Regions from separate parts of the Streptomyces sp. R44 genome, predicted to be linked through region 2. Evidence: riboswitches for the same ligand, from Rfam matches in the RefSeq annotation. Region 2 holds a riboswitch; the other holds the start of a gene.
What was found. A riboswitch is a leader RNA that binds a small molecule or an ion and turns the genes downstream of it on or off. The one in region 2 is predicted to bind cyclic di-AMP.
Positions count from the first base shown of each region.

Region 1: another riboswitch for cyclic di-AMP. It lies ahead of AB5J54_RS29690 (M23 family metallopeptidase); the one in region 2 lies ahead of AB5J54_RS21355 (M23 family metallopeptidase).

Region 1 covers NZ_CP163444.1:6,379,068-6,386,040, reverse strand. Annotated here, with positions in the region: gene AB5J54_RS29705 (GNAT family N-acetyltransferase) at 1-39, opposite strand, end outside; gene AB5J54_RS29700 (HPr family phosphocarrier protein) at 247-528, shown strand; gene AB5J54_RS29695 (GntR family transcriptional regulator) at 663-1,346, opposite strand; gene AB5J54_RS29690 (M23 family metallopeptidase) at 1,535-2,305, opposite strand; cyclic di-AMP (ydaO/yuaA leader) riboswitch at 2,318-2,482, opposite strand; gene AB5J54_RS29685 (M16 family metallopeptidase) at 2,683-4,080, opposite strand; gene AB5J54_RS29680 (M16 family metallopeptidase) at 4,077-5,429, opposite strand; gene AB5J54_RS29675 (DNA topoisomerase (ATP-hydrolyzing) subunit A) at 5,611-6,973, shown strand, end outside.
Region 2 covers NZ_CP163444.1:4,587,322-4,594,294, reverse strand. Annotated here, with positions in the region: gene trmB (tRNA (guanosine(46)-N7)-methyltransferase TrmB) at 1-590, shown strand, start outside; gene AB5J54_RS21365 (PrsW family intramembrane metalloprotease) at 626-1,957, shown strand; gene AB5J54_RS21360 (aldo/keto reductase) at 1,962-2,909, opposite strand; gene AB5J54_RS21355 (M23 family metallopeptidase) at 2,954-4,057, opposite strand; cyclic di-AMP (ydaO/yuaA leader) riboswitch at 4,069-4,216, opposite strand; gene AB5J54_RS21350 (PP2C family protein-serine/threonine phosphatase) at 4,418-5,629, opposite strand; gene AB5J54_RS21345 (MFS transporter) at 5,768-6,973, opposite strand, start outside.

The DNA of each region.
Region 1 (6,973 bases), 1.8 Mb from region 2:
TGGTTCCGCCGCTTCCGACTGCTCCGACGCGCTCTGCATGGGGTCAGCCTACGGCCGCGACACGACTGTGGCACCGGTCGCGGGGTGGGCATGCGAGACGCAAGGTGTTGCAAGCTGGGAAGGGCCGACGGACGGTCCGGTCCGGGGCGAAGGATGGTCCTTCCCGGGCCGCAGGTCGGTGTGAGCACCGCGCAACCCGTGAGAGACTGGTCTAGACAACCCGCTTGAGACTTGAAGGGCAACACCATGGCTGAGCGCCGCGTCAACGTCGGCTGGGCCGAGGGCCTGCACGCCCGCCCCGCGTCCATCTTCGTCCGTGCCGCCACGGCTTCCGGCGTGCCGGTGACGATCGCCAAGTCCGACGGCACCCCCGTGAACGCCGCCTCCATGCTCGCGGTGCTCGGTCTGGGCGCGCAGGGCGGCGAGGAGATCGTTCTCGCTTCGGAGGCCGACGGCGCCGAGGCCGCGCTCGACCGCCTGGCGAAGCTGGTCGCCGAGGGCCTGGACGAGCTCCCCGAGACCGTCTGACCCTCGCCCCGTTCCCCGAATGGCCGTGGCCGCCGAAATTCCGGCGGCCACGGCCATTCGCATTCCCCCGCATCTATTTCCGGGCAGCACAAAAGACGCGGCCGAATGCCTATTCTTTGTATACGGCGTGCGTGTTAATTCCGGGCACTCGCCGTGTTGACGGCATGTTGCGAAACACTCACACCGCCGCGCCCCGGACTTTTGAGCCGGTGCAGCACCATCGAACGCTCCGCGTGCAGCGCGGTCAGCGACCTCGCCCGCTCGGCGTCCCCGCGTGCCACGGCGTCCACGATCGCGCCGTGCTCGGCCCAGGCCTCCACCGGCTGGACGGGCTGGTCCACCACGTACGTCCAGGCGATCTTGTGCCGCAGCTGGGTGAGCAGCGCCGTCAGGGCCGGGCTCCCGGAGGCCTGCGCCAGCGTCTCGTGGAACCAGCCGCCGAGCGAGCGCAGATCCTCGCCCTGCCCGCGCCTGGCCCGCTCCTGCCCCAGCCTGACCAGGCCGCGCAGCACCTTGAGATGGGCCTCCGTGCGCCGCTGCGCCGCCCGTGCGGCCCCCAGCGGTTCGAGCAGCGCCCGCATGTCCAGCAGATCGGCCGCCTCCTGCTCGGTCGGCTCGGCGACATGGGCACCCGCGTGGCGACGGGTGACGACGAAGCCCTCGGACTCCAGGGTGCGCAGCGCCTCGCGGACCGGGACGCGGGAGACCCCGTACCGGCGGGCGAGCTGCTCCTCGGTCAGCCGGCTGCCCCGCTCGAACACGCCGGAGACGATGTCGTCCCGGATCGCCGTGCATACCGAGTGCGCGGGAATGCGCATGTCCGACCTCCGCCTTGGTCCGCGCGAGTCAATTCCGTCGGCGCCTGTTCTGCGCCCGATCTGCGACTCTATTGCAGCGCGCCGGAATTTCCGATGCCCCAGCGGAATCCATGGATGTCTTTTGGTCAGCGAAAAGCCCCGGCTCAGTACGAGCCGGGGCTTTTGCGACGCGGTGCGCGGCGGGTCGGTCAGACGTTGACGCCGCGGGCGCGGAGGTACGCGACGGGGTTGATGTCCGAGCCGTACTCGGGGCTCGTGCGCGCCTCGAAGTGGAGGTGCGGGCCGGTGGAGTTGCCGGACGAGCCCGAGACGCCTATCTGCTGGCCCGGCTCGACGGTCTGGCCGACGTAGACCCCGATGGAGGAGAGGTGACCGTACTGGGTGTACGTGCCGTCGCTCATCCGGATCACGATGTTGTTGCCGTACGCGCCGCCCCAGCCGGCCTCGACGACGGTGCCGGAGCCGACGGAGACGACCCGGGTGCCGTAGGCGGCGTGGAAGTCGACGCCGGAGTGGCTGCCGGAGGACCAGAGCGAGCCGCCGGTCTTGTAGCCGGTGGAGACGTACGAGCCGGCGACGGGGAGCTGGAAGGAGGCCAGGCGGCGGCGCTCGGCCTCGCGGGCGGCGCGCTCGCGCTCCAGGCGGATCTCCTTGGCGCGGGCCTCGGCCTTGCGCTTCGCCTCGGCCTTGGCCTTCGCCTTGGCGATGGCCTCGTCGGCCTCCTGCTCCTGGGCGGCGGCCTGGGCGTTGATCGGGTCGACGAGGGAGTCCTCGGTGATGACCTGGGTGAGGCCGGTGTCCTCGAGGGAGTGCTTGTCCGTGTCGGCGGCGAGCGCCGGGGAGGCGAGGGTTCCGATGACGCCGGTGGTGGCGATGGTCGCGACGCCGGCGATGCCCGCGCTGCGGCGCGCCATCCGGCTCGGACCACGATGCTTCCCGGTGGCACGGGTGAACGCCATGAAGGGGCTGGTCCTTTCCTTCCTTCTCGCCTACCGGGTTAGCTGACGGGTTCGGAGCAGGAAGGTCTCCTACGAGCCCCTCCGTCGAGACGAAGGCGCCCGATTCACCCCAGGGACTACGTGTGGGTCCCCGGCTCCCCAGGCTCGCGCCTGACGGGGACTCGGCGATGACTGTCCGATGCCGCGGGTGCGGCACGTGCAACTGACGAACAGTCGCCCCGACGCTATGCGGATCGTCTTTCAATCACCAACCGGACACGCCTTTTGTAAGACATGCCACAGGGCAAACGATCATCCTTGCAGGCAATACGGACAAAGCGGAGGACCCCGACGAACTATGCCGTCGGGGCCCTCCTGTTGTCGTCCGGGAGCCGGAATCAGCCCGTCACGACGGTCACTTCACCGATGCCGAGAGCGCGCACCGGCTCCGCGATCTGCGCCGCGTCGCCGACGAGCACGGTGACGAGCCGGTCCACCGGGAAGGCGCTGACCACCGCGGCCGTCGCCTCGACCGTGCCGGTCTCGGCCAGGCGCGCGTACAACTGGGCCTGGAAGTCGTCCGGGAGGTGCTGCTCCACCTGGTCGGCGAGCGTCCCGGCGACGGAGGCGGCCGTCTCGTACTTGAGGGGCGCCACGCCCACCAGGTTCTGCACGGCCGTCTCGCGCTCGGCGTCGGTGAGGCCCTCGGCGGCCAGCGTGCGCAGCACCTTCCACAGGTCGTCGAGTGCCGGGCCGGTGTTGGGGGTGTCGACGGACCCGCTGATGGCGAGCATCGAGGCGCCGTTCCCCTCGGCGTCCGAGCGGAGCACCTGGCCGAAGGCCCGCACGCCGTACGTGTAGCCCTTCTCCTCGCGCAGGACCCGGTCCAGACGCGAGGTCAGGGTGCCGCCGAGGCAGTACGTGCCGAGGACCTGGGCCGGCCAGACGCGGTCGTGCCGGTCGGGGCCGATCCGGCCGATGAGCAGCTGCGTCTGCACGGCGCCGGGACGGTCCACGATGACGACCCGTCCGGTGTCGTCGGCGGTGATCGACGGCATCGGGAGCGGCTCGGCGGGCTCACCGGTCCAGGCGCCCAGCGTCTCGGCGAGGACCTTGTCGAGGTCGACGCCGGTCAGGTCGCCGACGACCACGGCGGTGGCCGTGCCGGGCCGGACATGCGCCTCGAAGAAGGCGCGGACGGCGGCGGCGTCGATCGCGGCGACGGTCTCCTCGGTGCCCTGGCGCGGCCGGGACATCCGGGACTCGGCCGGGAACAGCTCCTTGGAGAGCTGCTTCGCGGCGCGGCGGGCCGGGTTGGCCGTCTCGTGCGGGATCTCGTCGAGACGGTTGCGCACGAGCCGCTCGACCTCGGTGTCGAGGAACGCCGGGGCGATCAGGGCCTCGGAGAGCAGGCCGAGCGCCTTGGGCAGCCGGGAGACCGGGACCTCCAGGGAGACCCGTACGCCCGGGTGGTCGGCGTGCGCGTCGAGCGTGGCGCCGCAGCGCTCCAGCTCGGCCGCGAACTCCTCGGCGCTGTGCTCGTCGGTGCCCTCGGAGAGCGCGCGGGCCATGATGGTCGCGACACCGTCGAGACCGGCGGGCTCGGCGTCCAGCGGGGCCGGCAGGAAGATCTCCACGGCGACGACCTGCTGGCCGGGACGGTGGCTGGTGAGCACCGTCAGACCGTTGTCCAGCTTCCCCCGGTCCGGGGCCGGGAAGGCCCACGGCTTCGCGGTGCCCGGCTGGGGCTGCGGGTGGAAGTCCATGCTCGTCAAAGACGCGGCGGCGTCGGTCACTGGTCCGCTCCCTCTTCGTGGTCGTCGCCGTCGGCGGTCTGCTCGGTCGCCAGGGGCTCGTAGACGAGCACCGCGCGGTTGTCGGGGCGCAGCTTGGCCGCGGCGACCGCCTGCACCTCCTCGGCGGTGATGTCCAGGACGCGGTCGACGGCGGTCAGGGCGAGCTGCGGGTCACCGAACAGCACGGCGAACCGGCACAGTTCGTCGGCGCGGCCCGCGACGGTGCCGAGCCGGTCCAGCCACTCGCGCTCCAACTGGGCCTGCGCGCGCTCCATCTCCTCGGGCGTGGGGCCCTCGGCGGCGAACCGGGCGAGCTCCTCGTCGACGGCCGCCTCGATCTGCGGGACCTCGACGCCTCCGGAGGTCTTGACGTCCAGCCAGCCGAGCGAGGGCGCGCCGGCGAGCCGCAGCAGGCCGAAGCCGGCGGCGACGGCCGTACGGTCGCGGCGGACCAGACGGTTGTGCAGGCGGGAGGACTCCCCGCCGCCCAGGACCGTCAGGGCCAGGTCGGCGGCGTCCGCCGCGCGCGTGCCGTCGTGCGGCAGCCGGTAGGCGGCCATCAGCGCGCGCGCCGGGACCTCCTCCTCGACGACCTCGCGCAGCTGCTCGCCGATGACCTCGGGCAGGTCGCCGGGGCGCGGCTCGGGCTTGCCGTCGTGGGCGGGGATGGAGCCGAAGTACTTCTCGACCCAGGCGAGCGTCTGCACCGGGTCGATGTCGCCGACGACGGACAGCACGGCGTTGTTCGGGGCGTAGTACGTGCGGAAGAAGTTCCGCGCGTCCTCCAGGGTCGCCGCGTCCAGGTCGGCCATGGAGCCGATCGGCGTGTGGTGGTAGGGGTGGCCCTCCGGGTAGGCGAGGGCGGTCAGCTTCTCGAAGGCGGTGCCGTACGGCACGTTGTCGTAGCGCTGGCGGCGCTCGTTCTTGACGACGTCCCGCTGGTTCTCCATGGACTCGTCGTCCAGGGCGGCGAGCAGCGAGCCCATGCGGTCGGCCTCCAGCCAGAGCGCGAGCTCCAGCTGGTGCGTGGGCATGGTCTCGAAGTAGTTGGTGCGCTCGAAGCTCGTCGTGCCGTTGAGCGAGCCGCCGGCACCCTGCACCAGCTCGAAGTGGCCGTTCCCGTGCACCTGCTTCGAGCCCTGGAACATCAGGTGCTCGAAGAGGTGGGCGAGGCCCGTGCGGCCCTTGACCTCGTGACGCGAGCCGACGTCGTACCAGAGGCAGACCGCGGCGACCGGGGTCAGGTGGTCCTCGGAGAGCACCACGCGCAGGCCGTTCGCCAACCGGTGCTCGGTCGCTGTCAGGCCGCCGGAGCCGGCCTCGGCCGTGGCCGTGTGACCCATGGGCATGTACGTCCCTTCGATCGCGATGTGAAAAAGTCCTGCCACTGTATGCAAGCGCGCCGACACCTGGCGAAGTTCCCGGGCCTTCGTGATGTCCCTCTTCCGGGTCGCGGTCGGCGTTGTCGGTGGCACGGTCCACAATGGTCCGCGTCAGATCAACCTTGTTGGTGAAGGAGCCGCAGCCGCGATGGCCCGCCGCAGCACGAAGACACCGCCGCCGGACGACGCGTTCGAGGAGCGAATCCTCGACATCGACGTTGTCGACGAGATGCAGGGCTCCTTCCTCGAGTACGCGTACTCGGTGATCTACTCGCGCGCCCTCCCCGACGCCCGCGACGGCATGAAGCCCGTGCAGCGCCGCATCGTCTACCAGATGGGCGAGATGGGACTCCGCCCCGACCGCGGCTTCGTCAAGTGCGCCCGTGTCGTCGGCGAGGTCATGGGCAAGCTCCACCCGCACGGCGACGCGTCGATCTACGACGCGATGGTCCGCATGGCGCAGCCCTTCTCCATGCGCCTCCCGCTCGTCGACGGCCACGGCAACTTCGGCTCCCTGGGCAACGACGACCCGCCGGCCGCCATGCGATACACCGAATCGCGGATGGCCCCGGCCGCGCTGCTCATGACCGAGTCCATCGACGAGGACACGGTCGACTTCTCGCCGAACTACGACGGCCAGGAGCGGGAGCCGGTGGCGCTCCCCGCCGCCTACCCGAACCTGCTGGTCAACGGCGCGTCCGGAATCGCCGTCGGCATGGCGACCAACATGCCCCCGCACAACCTCGGCGAGGTCGTGGCGGCCGCCCGCCACCTGATCCGGCATCCGAACGCCGACCTCGAGACGCTGATGCGCTTCGTGCCCGGCCCCGACCTGCCGACCGGCGGCCGGATCGTCGGCCTCTCCGGCATCAAGGACGCGTACGAGTCGGGCCGCGGCTCCTTCAAGATCCGCGCCACCGCGACCGTGGAGACCGTGACGGCCCGCCGCAAGGGCATCATCGTCACCGAGCTCCCCTTCACCGTCGGCCCCGAGAAGGTCGTCTCCAAGATCAAGGACCTGGTCGGCTCCAAGAAGCTCCAGGGCATCGCGGACGTCAAGGACCTCACCGACCGCAGCCACGGCCTCCGCCTGGTCATCGAGATCAAGAACGGCTTCGTGCCCGAGGCGGTCCTGGAGCAGCTCTACAAGCTGACGCCGATGGAGGAGTCCTTCGGCATCAACAACGTGGCGCTGGTCGACGGACAGCCGCTGACCCTCGGCCTCAAGGAGCTCCTGGAGGTCTACCTCGACCACCGCTTCGAGGTGGTCCGGCGCCGCTCCGAGTTCCGCCGCACGAAGAAGAGCGACCGCCTCCACCTGGTCGAGGGCCTCCTCGTCGCCCTGCTCGACATCGACGAGGTCATCCGGCTCATCCGGGAGAGCGAGAACTCCGCGCAGGCCAAGGAGCGCCTGATGGAGCGCTTCTCGCTGAGCGAGATCCAGACGCAGTACATCCTGGACACCCCGCTGCGCCGCCTCACCAAGTTCGACCGCATTGAACTGGAGAGCG
Region 2 (6,973 bases):
CCGACTGGGGGCTCGACATCGACGGCAAGCAGGTCCTCGATCTGGACGAGATGTTCGACGGCCTGCCCGTCGTCCTCGAGATCGGGTTCGGCATGGGCGAGGCCACCGCCCAGATGGCCGCCGCCGATCCCGGCACCGGGATCCTCGCCGTGGACGTGCACACGCCCGGCCAGGGCAACCTCCTCGGCCTCGCCGACCGCAACGGCCTCACCAACGTCCGCGTCGCCAACGGCGACGCGATCATCCTGCTCCGCGAGATGCTCGGCGACGCGTCGCTCGACGGCTGCCGGGTCTACTTCCCGGACCCCTGGCCCAAGGCCCGCCACCACAAGCGCCGCCTCATCCAGCCCGAGTTCCTCAGCCTTCTCGCGCCCCGGATGAAGCCCGGAGCCGTGCTCCACTGCGCCACGGACTGGGAGGAGTACGCCGTACAGATGCTGGAGGTGCTCTCCGCGCATCCGGACTACGAGAACACCCAGGCCGACGGCGGCTACGCGCCCCGCCCCGACTTCCGGCCCCTCACCCGCTTCGAGGGCCAGGGACTCGACAAGGGTCACGTCGTGCACGATCTGCTGTTCCGGAGGAAGTGACCCGGCTGTCCGTGCCGGTCGTTAGGGTCGATCACGTGTCGAACCCCGCCGCCGGCGCCCCGCCGTACACCGCTCCCGTCCCGCACCGGGACACCGAGGAGCCGGCCTTCCCCGCCGCCGCCGACCGATCGCAGTGGCGCTACCGGCCGCGCCGCGCCTTCTGGCGCAGCCGGCTGGTCCGCGCGATCGCCGTCGTGACGCTGCTCGCGCTCTGCGCCCTGGTCATCCTGGCGCTGGTCCGCGAGCAGACCGGCACGCAGGGCTTCCTCGTCGGCCTGGGCCTCGCCGTGCTTCCCGTACCGCTGCTGATGTCGGCGTTCCGCTGGCTCGACCGGGTCGAGCCCGGCCCCTGGAAGAACATGCTGTTCGCGTTCGCCTGGGGCGCCTTCGCCGCCGCCCTCGTCGCGATCCTGGCGAACTCCTTCGCGGTCCGCTGGATCGCCACCGCGACGGCCGATCCCGACTCCGCCGACACCCTCGGGGCCACCGTCATCGCCCCGGTGGTGGAGGAGAGCGCGAAGGCCGCCGCGATCCTGCTGCTCTTCCTCTTCCGCAGGAAGGACTTCGGCGGCCTCGTCGACGGCGTCGTCGTCGCCGGGTTCACCGCGACCGGCTTCGCCTTCACCGAGAACATCCTCTATCTCGGCAACGCCTTCGGCGAGGACCAGGAGTTCGGCTCCTCCGGCCTGGGTTCGGTGACCGCCGCGACCTTCTTCGTACGGGTCGTGATGTCGCCGTTCGCGCACCCCCTCTTCACCGTGCTCACCGGCATCGGCTTCGGCTTCGCCGCCCTCGCCCCGCGCGGGAAGCGGCTGCGCCGGGTGCTGTTGCCGCTCGCCGGGCTGCTGCTCGCCATGGGCCTGCACGCCGCCTGGAACGGCTCGGCCACCTTCGGCGGCCCGCTGGCCTTCTACGCGGTGTACGGGGCGCTCATGGTCCCGGCCTTCGGCCTGCTGACCTGGCTGGCGGTGTGGAGCCGGCAGCGGGAGCTGCGCACGATATCCGGGGAGCTCCCGGCGTACGCGGCGGCCGGCTGGCTCGCCCCCACCGAGCCGCTCGCGCTGTCCTCGATGCGCGCCCGGCAGCTGGCCCGCTCGTTCGCCGCGCGGACGTACGGCCAGCCCGCCGCGCGGGCGGTCGGCGAGTACGAGTCCTTCGCGACGACCCTGGCGTTCCTGCGGGACCGGGCCCGGCGCGGCACGGCGGGACCCGATTTCCCGGCCCGGGAGCAGGAGCTGCTGCACCATCTGTGGCAGCGCCGCGCGGTCGCCTCCCCGGCCCTCACGTACGCGGCGCGGGCGACGGGCCGGGCCTGGGCGCCGCCGCAGTACCTGGACTACGACGGCTACAACCCGTACCGCAGTTAGCCGGTCAGACCTCGGAGGCCTCGGTCAGGAGCGTCAGCTCGGCCTCCGTCAGCTTCAGGTCGGCGGCCGCCACCAGCGCCGGGAGCTGTTCGACCGTGCGGGCCGAGGCGATCGGCGCGGCGACGGTGGGCCGGGCGGCGAGCCAGGCGAGGGCGACGGTGGCGAGCTCCGCCTCGTGCGCCTCGGCGACCGTGTCGAGGGCGGAGAGCACGGCCCGTCCGCGCTCCGTGTCCAGGTGGCGGCCGGCCCCGGCGGCGCGGGCGCTGTCGACGGCGGCACCGGGACGGTACTTGCCGGTGAGGAAGCCGGCCGCGAGCCCGTAGTACGGGACGGCCGAGAGCCCGGCCTGCTCGACGGTCTCCAGGAGGGGACCCTCGTAGGTGTCGCGGGAGACCAGGTTGTAGTGCGGCTGGAGGGCGACGTACCGGGTGAGGCCTTCGGCCTCGGCGAAGTCGAGGGAGGCGCGCAGCCGCTCCGGGGAGATGTTGGAGGCGGCGACGGCCCGCACCTTGCCGTCCTTCACCAGCTGGTCGAGGGCGGTGACGATCTCCTCGACCGGGACGGACTCGTCGTCGAAGTGCGTGTAGTAGAGGTCGATGTGGTCGGTGCCGAGGCGGCGCAGGGACTCCTCCGCACCCGCCTTGATGGTGGTGGCGGAGAGGCCCTTGAAGTGGGGGTGGGCGCCGACCTTGGTGGCGACGACGATGTCGGAGCGGTTGCCCCGGGAGGCGAGCCAGCGGCCGATGACGGTCTCGGACTCGCCGCCCTCGTTGCCCTCGGCCCACGCGGAGTAGACGTCGGCGGAGTCGACGAGGTTGCCGCCGGCGGCGGCGTAGGCGTCGAGGACGGCGAAGGACTCGGCCTCGTCGGCGGTCCAGCCGAAGACGTTGCCGCCCAGGGCGACGGGGAAGACGTGCAGGTCGGAGCTGCCCAGCGGGCGGAGGGAGGTCATGCGTCGATCAACCGCTCCGGCCGCCGGGCCTATTCCGGGTCCGTTCAGAGGCTGAGGCCCTTGGAGCGGAGCCAGGCCGCCGGGTCGATGCCGTCGCCGCCGGCGGTGTGGACCTCCATGTGGAGGTGGGCGCCGGTGACGTTGCCGGTGGCGCCGACGCGGCCGATGGTCTCGCCGGTGGACACGGTCTGGCCGGCGCTGACCAGCATGGACGAGAGGTGGCAGTACCAGACCTCGGTGCCGTCCTCCAGCTCCAGGACGATCCGGTAGCCGTAGGAGCCGGACCAGCCCGCGGACTTGACGGTCGCGCCGTGGACCGCCTTGAGCGGGGTGCCCGTGGGGGCGGCGAAGTCGAGGCCGGTGTGGTAGCCGGAGGACCACATCGAGCCGGACTGCATGTAGGTGGCGGTGAGGGTGTACGAGGAGACCGGCAGCGAGTAGCTGGCGGCGAGCTGGGCGAGGCGCTCGGCCTCGGCGGCCGCCTCGGCCTTCGCCCTGGCCTCCGCCTCCGCCTTGGCCTTGGCTTCCGCCTCGGCCTTCGCCTTCGCGTCGGCGGCGGCCTTCTCCGCGGCCGCCTCCTTGGCCGCGGCCTCCGCGGCGGCCTTCTCGGCCGCCGCCTTCTCCGCCGCGGCGAGCTCGGCGGCGTCGGCGGAGGCCTGCTGCTGCTCGGCCTGCTGGAGGATGCGGGCGCGCAGGGCCTCGCCCGCGGCGGGGGCGGAGGCGGCCTGCTCGGTGCGCTCGTCGGCCGCGGTGGTGTACGTGGCGGAGGTGAGCGGGTTCGGGTTGGCGCGGGCCTCACTGACGGGCTCGCTGTGCTCCTCGGGGAGGAGGTCGCCGACGCCGGGGAGGTCGTGGGCGTCGGGCAGGTTCAGGTCGGGGAGGTCCGGCAGCGATATGGCCACCGGGGGCTTCTCCTGCGCGGTGGCGAGGCCGCCCGCGCCGACGGCGGCGATCACGCCGACGCCGAGGACGGTGGAGGAGCGGGCGAAGTTGGAGCGCTGCTTGACGACCCGGTGCCGGCCGCCGGAGCGGCTCTCGGCGCGGAGGGAGCCCTCGGTGGGGTTCCACTCGGTGTCCGGGGCGGCGGGACCCGCACCGCCACCGAAGGCATCGAAGGGGGCTTCGGGTGCGGGGGTGTTGGACGCCACGGGGGCGCGCTCCTTTCCTTCCGTCTCGCCTACCGGGTTAGCTGACGGGTTCGGAGCAGGAAGGTCTCCTACGGGCTCGCTCGCACGGGTGCGAAGGGGCCCGATTCACCCCAAGTGGTGGTTCCCCGGTTCCTTTTCAGGATTCGGCGCGTGCGCACGGTGCCGCCTCTTGCGACGGCTGGGACGACCGCGCTGCGTTATCGAACGTTAATAGACAGGGGGTCCCGATTCCAAGCCGTCCTTCTTGATCATTCATTGAATTGGGAGGTAATGGTCCGACTTGACCCCCGTTCAGGACGGGGTCGCCAAACCCCCGCGATCTGACGTTATGTCAATTGTTATCGCAGTGGCACCCTTCGACTACGCCTGGTGACCGCCCCCGCCCGGCGGCACCACCGGCATCGTCCGGCGCCGCTCCGGCTGCCCCGTCGCCGGCCGGCTCACCGCGAGCAGCGCCATGTCGTCGGTCGACCCGCCGCCCGTGTGGAGCCGTACGTCGTCCACGAGCGCGTCGAGCAGCTCCTCGGGCCCGGGGAAGATCCGTCCGGCGAGCCGGGCCGCCGGATCGTAGAAGACGCCCCGCGCGTTCCGCGCCTCCGAGAGGCCGTCCGTGTAGAAGAGCAGCGTCGCGCCCGCCGGGAACGGCCGCGCCTCGGCCCGGTCCGGCCACGCGGCCAGCTCCCCCATCCCGAGCGGCAGCGCCGCCTCGCCCGGTTCCAGCGGGTCCACGCGCCCGTCCCCGTACAGCATCAGCGGCGGCGGGTGCCCGCGGTTGACGACCCGTACGAAGCCGTCGAAGGTCCCGCCCCCGTCGCCGCGCGGGATCTCGGCCAGGACGGCCGTGGTGAACCCCTCGAAGGAGTCGAGGTCGTCCCGGCGGGTGCCCTCCCGGGCGAGGGCCCGTTCGAGGCGCTGCGCCACGCCCTCCAGGTTCCGCTCCTGCTCGGCCGCCTCCCGGAAGGCGCCGATGACGACGGCGACGGCCTCGACGGCGTCCAGCCCCTTGCCCCGGACGTCCCCGACCACGAGCCGCACCCCGTGCGGGGTGTCCTGGACGGCGAACAGGTCGCCGCCGATGAACGCGTCCGCCTGCGCCGCCTCGTACCGCGCCGCGCACTGCAGCCCGCCGATCCGCTCGGCGGGCATCGGCAGCACCGCCTTCTGCGCGGTCTCCGCGATGACCCGCGCCGAGGCGAGCCGCTCGCCGCTGCGGCGCACGACCCGGTTGATGAGGAGCGCGAGCGCGGAGACGGTGACGACGGTCAGGGTCTCGGTGAGGGCGGGGATCTCGTCGGCGGTGCCGTTGTAGAGGTGCAGCCCGACGGAGGCGAGGACGGCGGCGATCCCCGTGAGCAGCGTGGTCAGCATGGAGAAGAAGGGCGCGGCGATCAGCGGGGCGGCGGAGAAGAGCGGCGCCGCCGTGTACGCGGGCGGTGTCGCCACGTCGAAGACGACACCGCCCACGATGACCAGCGGGGGCAGCGCCCGGATGAACCGCCGGGCGCCTCCGTACGCGGGGCGGCCGTCGCCGCTCCGCCGCCCTCCGCCCGCCGTTCCTAGGGGGTGCCCCACCTGTGCTCTCCTGCCCGGTCCGACCGGCCGCGGTCCGCACCGCGCCCTCCCAGGGTGGCCGCCGCCGGACGGGGCGGCGACTCCCGTGGGGCCGAGTGGCGTACGGGGGCCGGCCGGCAGACCCGCCCCCGTACGGGCTCAGCCGGGAGCCCCCTGGACCGGGACCGGGCCCGCCGCCTCCGCCAGCCGCCCGCCGCGTGCGAGCAGCGCCATCGCCGCCGCGCACACCAGGCCGACCGCGCACAGCACCAGCCACGGCACCGCCGACCAGCCGGTGACGTCGAGGAGCGCGCCCGTCCCCAGGTTCCCGAGGGTGATCCCGACCCCGCACACGGTGTTGTAGAGCCCGTAGTGGGTGGCCACCCAGCGCCCCCGGGACAGGGCGACGACGGTGTCCATCTCGTACGGGTAGAGCACCGCGTTCGCGACGGCCAGGACCGCCGCGCACAACAGCAGCCCCACCAGGCCGCGCCCCAGGACGGCCGGGACCAGGAACGCCCCGCCCATCAGGGCGAGCCCGAGGACGAGGCACCGCTCCCGGCTGAGGCGGCGCCGGCACCAGGCCGTGATCCGCAGCTGCCCGGCGAGCGCGACGAGCGCCGACACCGCGAACAGCGCGGTCGTCGCGGCCGTACCGCCCGCCGCGAGCGGCAGCGCCAGATAGACCTGGAAGGACAGCACGTACGAGCCGGTCATGGCGAGCGAGAAGAGCCAGAAGGTCCGGTGCGCGAGCACGGTACGGAACTGCCCCCGCTCCCCCTTCCCACCGGCACCCGAGGAGACCCGTACGGGCAGATGCCGGAGCTGTACCAGGGTCAGGCCGGCGAACAGCACGGCCGCGACCACGCACGTCAGCCGGAACGACACCCCCGTCAGGGCCACCCCGACGAGCGGCCCGAGCAGAATGCCCGCCTGGTAGTACGTGTTGAACAGCGCGAAGGCCTCCACGCGGCGCTCCTCCCCCGCCTCCGCCGCGAGACAGGCCCGCACGGCGGGGTTGAAGAGCGCTCCCGCGAGGCCGGTCGCGAGCGAGGCGGCGATCAGCATCGGCAACGACTGCGCGAAGGCGAGCGCCCCGAAGCCGACCGTCCGCAGCGCGCAGCCGGCCACGATGAGCGGCTTGAAGCCGAGCCGGTCGGCGAGCGCCCCGCCGACCAGGAACATGCCCTGCTGGGAGAGGTTCCGGGCGCCGAGGACGAGCCCGACGGCCCAGGCGGCCATGCCGAGCCCGTCCGCGAGGTGCGCGGCCAGGTAGGGCATGAGCATGTAGAAGCCGAGGTTGATGGTGAGCTGGTTGAGGAAGAGCAGCCGGACGGCCGGATCGAAGGTGCGGCTCTGCTTCCA